2 linked regions of the Bernardetia sp. MNP-M8 genome follow. The protein of the gene in region 2 interacts with the protein of the main gene of each other region in a pairwise test. Links are inferred from orthologs where the notes say so. Each region holds a gene or a part of one and is shown on either strand. Other genes may lie near its edges. The genes, in order: sucD and sucC.

Region 1 (3,087 bases), 3.8 Mb from region 2 along the record:
GCTCAATTCTGAAATAACCAAATGGTTTTGGAATAAAATTATCTTCTTCACTCTGACAAGACGAAAAAAACAAACTTACTGATAAAATAATGACAAATAGGAAAGGAATAGTTGATTTCATTTTGCTATGTTGAGGTTCTCTAAATAATTGCAGGATTGTGTTTGAATCTATATAACTAGAAAAAAATATTTTTGGTATAAATTATTTCTCATTCAATTTATAAAAAAATAAACAATTACGACCTGCCAAAGCAGCGAAGCTAATTACAAATTAAAAAATACGATTTTAATTAATTGATAATCAATTAATAAGTCAAAAGTAAGCATTTATTTAATTCTCATTCTTAAGCTAAGAATTAAATAATTCTTTTATTTAAAATTAATTTTTATAAACTGTATATTCTATTTTACTAACATTTCATCAAAACTACTTTTTAGTGTATTTAGATTGTAATGCTTCATTGTGAGCTTATCTTTTGTAGATTTTGAGTTAAAGTAAGAAATAATTTGTGTCAAACTGACTGTTCCTCCATGTGGGTCTTGCATCAAAATTTGTTCTCTAGGAGTTGCATTTTGTTTTTCGCCCCCTTTTACATGAAAATGCCATAGAATTTGAGAAATCGTATCTATTTTTTGTCCTTTTTTTAGATAAAACTCTGTCCACTCTTCAAACCATTCTTCTCGTTTTTCTGCTATTTCAGAAGTATAAAGCGTTGCTGAAGACCAAATATAAGCATATTTTGTATCTACATTCTTTTTGTATAGTTTATTTTCTTCTTCTACCCAGCGATATTCTGTGAGCGAAACAGCATTACTTTTTTTATCTATCCAAATCAATGTAAAGGATTCTATTTTATCAAAATTATAATTTTCAATCTCATTTTCAGAATCCATAGCCAAAAGTTCCATCAAAATAATTCCTCTACTTTTTCTGTAAGGCGTATTTCTGTTATGTTTCTGAAAAGCACCATTCAAAAGACAAAGTGTACGACCTGTTTGAGTTATTCCAATCCAAGAGCCTCCTGCATCGCCATCAACAGGACGAAGAATTTGTTTATTATTTAACTTTGTAAAAGAAGGTAATTCTGAATTTTTGCGAGTTTTTTGCTCGTCTCGGCTAGAAGTGAGAAGGAAATTATTGTTTTCTAAAGGAACAAAAGTAAGCGTACACATATAAGAATATTTTTTGATAAAATCTATAAAATGCAAAATTACATCAAAATTGCGTATAAAATAAAAAAAATGGATTCAAGCATTAAAGTTTGAATCCATTTTTTTAATAAAATAAATTTTTAAAAACTAAGCATTCGCTGTTTCCAAAACTTGTTTCATTGTAAGTCCAATATTCGCAGGAGAATCTACTACATGGATTCCACATTCACGCATAATACGCATTTTTGCTTCGGCTGTATCATCTGCACCTCCGATAATTGCACCTGCGTGTCCCATACGTTTTCCTTTTGGAGCTGTTTGTCCAGCGATAAAACCAACAACTGGTTTTTTGTTTCCTGTTTCTTTAATCCAACGAGCAGCATTTGCTTCTAAGTTTCCTCCAATTTCACCAATCATGATAATTGCTTCTGTCTCATCATCATTCATTAAAAGTTCTACAGCTTCTTTTGTAGTTGTTCCGATGATTGGGTCTCCACCGATTCCGATTGCAGTAGAAATACCTAAACCTGCTTTTACTACTTGGTCAGCAGCTTCGTAAGTCAATGTTCCAGACTTAGAAACGATTCCAATTTTACCTTTTTTGAATACAAAACCAGGCATAATACCTACTTTTGCTTCTTCTGGTGTAATTACTCCTGGGCAGTTAGGACCTACCAAACGACAATCTTGTTTGTCCATTACATACGCCTTTGCTTTTACCATATCCTGAACAGGAATTCCTTCTGTAATAGCAATAATTACTTTAATTCCAGCATCAGCAGCTTCCATGATAGCATCGGCAGCAAATGCAGGTGGAACAAAAATAATTGAAGTATCAGCTTTTGCACCTTCTACTGCATCAAGAACTGTATTGAAAACAGGCAAACCTAAGTGAGTAGTTCCACCTTTTCCAGGTGTAACTCCACCTACTACATTTGTTCCGTATTCGATCATTTGTTCAGCATGAAAAGAACCTTCTTTTCCAGTAAAACCTTGAACAATAATTCTAGAATCTTTATTTACAAGTACGCTCATAGTCTGTATATTGATTTTTTGTGAGTGTAAAAAATGATATAGACAAAAATACCTTTTATTTTGATAAAATAATAATCTTAGAAATAGAATTATTGAAAATATCGTTGATAAGGACACCAACAACAAAGGATATTCTTATATTCAAATTATAAAAACACTCATTTCAAGGTTACAAGTCAAGTTAGAAATTTTTCTTTTTTAGTTTATTTCTTTTGGAAAAACTAGTTTTTCAATTCAAAAAATCATTGAATCTGTTTAAAGTTTATCAATAGTTTAAATTATACTTTAACTATTGTCAGAATTTACTTTGATAAAAACTACTGATAAAGTTTTTTAATTGAACATAAAAATTTAAACATTATTAATTTCTTCCTGCCATAACTCCACCATCAATATCCCAAATAGCTCCTGTAACCCAAGAACTTTTATCTGTAAGTAAAAAATAAATGGTTTGAGCAATTTCCTGTGGTCTGCCAACTCTTCCAATAGGGTGGAATCCATTAAAACCTTGCAAATTTTCTTCAATTTTATCTTTTTCCATAAATGCACCATAAATAGGTGTCACTACAACAGCAGGTGAAACAGCATTTACTCGTATATTATAATCAGCTAACTCCATTGCCAAGTGTTGTGTGAAGCTATGCAAACCTGCTTTTGCCATTGAGTAAGCTGAAGAAGGAGTAGCTTTGATTGCTTGTCTTGCCCACATAGAACCAATATTTACGATAGAGCCTTCTCCATTTTTTGCCATTACTTGAGCTACTGATTGAGTAATAAAGAAAAAGGCTTTATTAAAATTATGATAAATCTCATAATCTTCTTCTTGATGCTCTAAAAATGGCTTTGGACTAAAATAACCTGCTGCATTGACTAAGTATTTTAAGTTTGGATACAGGCTAG
Region 2 (3,187 bases):
AACAGGAAGATATGAAAAACGTTGGCAACAAACAGCTCATATAATTAATGGAAATCCATCCAATCTTAACTGTTTCAATCAACTTTACCATAATTTTATTCGTCGTTCAGAGGTAACTTCTGAAGAAGATATTGATGGAAGGATACAAAAGTTTCAAAGTAATGTGTGTACATCACCTGAAAAACCTGCTGGATTTAATGTATGGAAATATAACCAAGAGGATAATACAATGGTGTTAGGTTTAGGTACAAGTCAAGAATTATATAAATTTGAAGACTTTACAGGAGATAAATTTTCAATTGTTCTAACCACTCTTGATGGTACTTTTATTATAGAAAGGAAATTCAAATTAGTTCAATAAACTCACAGTTATACAAACACACAAATACTAATTATTTAGTTTTTACTTATTCAGAAAAAATAATTGCAATGTCAAAAGAAATAAAGATAAAAGTACGTGGTTATCATTTAGATGGATATCAGCACGTTAATAATGCTCGTTATTTAGAATTTTTTGAGGAAGCTAGATGGGCATTTTTTGAAGAAAGTGATGCGCTCAAGACACTACAAAAGAAAAACATTATGTTTGTGGTGGTAAATGTAAACATCAACTACCGTTATCCTGCTTCTGTTGGACAAACTATTGTCATTAAAAGCAAATTACAAACTTTAGCTGAAGTAGGAAGTAAAACAAGTACATTCAAACAAACTATTTATTTAGAAAATACAGATACAGTAGTTTGTGATGCTGTGGTTACTTTTGTTCTTTTTGATGGAAAAACACAACGAGCAATTGCAACGACAGAAGAAATAAGAGAAATGTTTGTAGGAGAGTTAAGTAATTAATTTTTGATAATTCAACTCTATTATAATTATCTTTCAAAAATCTTCTCTATTGCTTTATGACACTAGAGAAGATTTTTTATTAAAAACGAACGTTAATAAGACAGGCTATTTCCTCAGTTTTTGATTTACTTATCAATTCTGACTTCTAAATTCTAAATTGGCTTGTAATTCTACTCTTTTCATTGTAATTTTAATCAAAATTAAATAGTTTTTCATTTTACCATCATTTTTTATATGAACATTCACGAGTATCAAGGTAAAGAACTACTCAAAAAATACGGAGTTGCAATTCAAGAAGGAATCGTAATTGATTCTGCTGCAAAAGCTGCTGATGCTTCCAAACAACTTAGAGAACAAACTGGCACAGACTGGATTGTTGTAAAAGCACAAATTCACGCAGGTGGACGTGGAAAAGGAAAAGTTGTAGGTACAGATTATAATGGCGTAATGCTAGGAAAGTCTCCTGAAGATGCTGCTGAAAAAGCAAAACAACTTCTAGGAAACGTACTTGTAACTCACCAAACTGGTGAAGAAGGCAAAAAAGTAAATAAAGTTTTGTTAGCACAAGATGTTTATTACAAAGGTGAGTCTGAAATCAAAGAATTTTATGTAGCTGTTCTTTTAGACAGAGACAAAAATTGTAACGTGATTATGGCAAGCCAAGAAGGTGGTGTAGATATTGAAGAAGTAGCAGAACATCACCCAGAAAAAATTATTAAAGAATGGATTGATCCAAAATTAGGTTTGCAATCTTTCCAAGCGCAAAAAGTAGCATTTGCTTTGGGCTTAGAAGGAAAAGCACTCAAAGAAATGACTAAGTTCATTAAATCTTTGTATGCTGCCTACATTGGTATTGATGCTTCTCAAGTGGAAATTAATCCTGCTTTCAAAACATCTGACAACAGAGTTTTGGCAGTAGATTCAAAAATTAATTTGGATGATAATGCCTTTTATCGTCATAAAGAATTGGCAGAACTTAGAGATGAGTCTGAAGAATCTCCATTAGAAGTAGAAGCAAGTAAATTCGGCTTAAATTACGTAAAACTTGACGGAAACGTTGGTTGTATGGTAAATGGTGCTGGTCTTGCGATGGCTACAATGGATATGATTAAACTTGCAGGTGGTGAGCCTGCTAACTTCTTAGATGTTGGAGGTGGAGCTTCTGCTGAAACAGTAGAAAAAGGTTTCCGTATAATCTTGAAAGATCCAAATGTAAAAGCAATTTTGATTAATATTTTTGGTGGAATTGTTCGTTGCGACAGAGTTGCAAACGGAGTGGTAGAAGCCTATAAAAATATTGGTAAAATTGATGTGCCAATTATTGTTCGTCTGCAAGGAACAAATGCAGAAGAAGGTGCAAAAATTATTAAAGAATCTGGTTTGAATGTAATTTCAGCAATTGTTTTGAAAGAAGCTGCTGATAGAGTAAAAGAAGTATTAGCTAACTAATAAGCTGACTTTTAATTAGTGCAAAAATTCCTTTTATTATTCTTTTTAGAGTGGTAAAAGGAATTTTTTTTTAAGATGACCGTTTAAGCAAATGAAAATTATAAAAAAACGATATTGGAAAAACCTGTATAAAAGTATAATAAACACTCTTTTTCCCAAAGAGAATGACTTGATTATTATAAGTAGTTATATTGTCAGTCTCTTTATGGGTTTGTTGTTTTCTTTCTTTACAGTTAATGACTATTTAGATAATGAATATATTTTAAAAAATGGAATAGAGGTAAAGGCAGTGTTAATAGACAAAGAATATAGAAATAAGATGACCATCAGTAGTATAGAATATCAAGATAAAGTGTACCATTGGGGAAAGTATGGCGTACCATATGATATTGGAGATTCTGTAATGGTACTTTATAGCCCAGATAAAGATATGTTCCTTCCTATTAACCACGATAAAGAATATATACTCATTTTTATGTGGCTTTTTTTTATATTTTTTGGAGGAACTAATATTATAAGGGTTCTTTATACCAAAATAAAAACTGTCTTATTTTAGCTAGTTTACTTTAAGTTATGTCAGATAATAAAACCCTTTCAATCATTTTTTCCAATGTTGAAAGGGTTTTATATGTTTCTAAGGAGCAAGACGAACAATTTCCCACAGAGAACCATACCTTTGATCTCCATGTTCTTTCAAAAGATAAGCAATTCTATCATGCAGACGGCTGCTTCTTCCTTGCCAAAACTCAACATAATCAGGTACTAATCGATAGCCTCCCCAGTTTTTAGGTCTTTCTATAAAATTAGTCTCTTCATAGTTTTTTTCAATAGAATGAAATAATGTTTCTAACTCTTCTCTATTATTCAAGATGCGACTCTGAGGAGAAGCGAT

What was found.
Region 1: the proteins of sucC (region 2) and sucD interact in binary tests that used the Escherichia coli proteins (3 or more experiments, as listed by UniProt). The link is inferred for Bernardetia sp. MNP-M8 from one-to-one orthologs.

The regions. Positions count from the first base shown.
Region 1 is NZ_CP147012.1:1,008,403-1,011,489, forward strand. Bases 244-2,993 are described here. They hold sucD (succinate--CoA ligase subunit alpha), read right to left. Parts: upstream 2,188-2,993; coding sequence 1,300-2,187; downstream 244-1,299. Other genes in these bases: V9L04_RS04235 (NRDE family protein), read right to left, coding at 403-1,173; V9L04_RS04245 (SDR family oxidoreductase), read right to left, coding at 2,549-2,993. Also shown: V9L04_RS04230 (gliding motility lipoprotein GldD), read right to left, coding at 1-121; more of V9L04_RS04245, read right to left, coding at 2,994-3,087. UniProt on the Escherichia coli protein: Succinyl-CoA synthetase functions in the citric acid cycle (TCA), coupling the hydrolysis of succinyl-CoA to the synthesis of either ATP or GTP and thus represents the only step of substrate-level phosphorylation in the TCA.
Region 2 is NZ_CP147012.1:4,770,225-4,773,411, reverse strand. The notes cover bases 338-3,187. They hold sucC (ADP-forming succinate--CoA ligase subunit beta), read left to right. Parts: upstream 338-1,080; coding sequence 1,081-2,295; downstream 2,296-3,187. Other genes in these bases: pdxH (pyridoxamine 5'-phosphate oxidase), read right to left, coding at 2,930-3,187; V9L04_RS19255 (hypothetical protein), read left to right, coding at 2,465-2,851; V9L04_RS19265 (thioesterase family protein), read left to right, coding at 430-846; V9L04_RS19270 (hypothetical protein), read left to right, coding at 338-361. Also shown: more of V9L04_RS19270, read left to right, coding at 1-337. UniProt on the Escherichia coli protein: Succinyl-CoA synthetase functions in the citric acid cycle (TCA), coupling the hydrolysis of succinyl-CoA to the synthesis of either ATP or GTP and thus represents the only step of substrate-level phosphorylation in the TCA.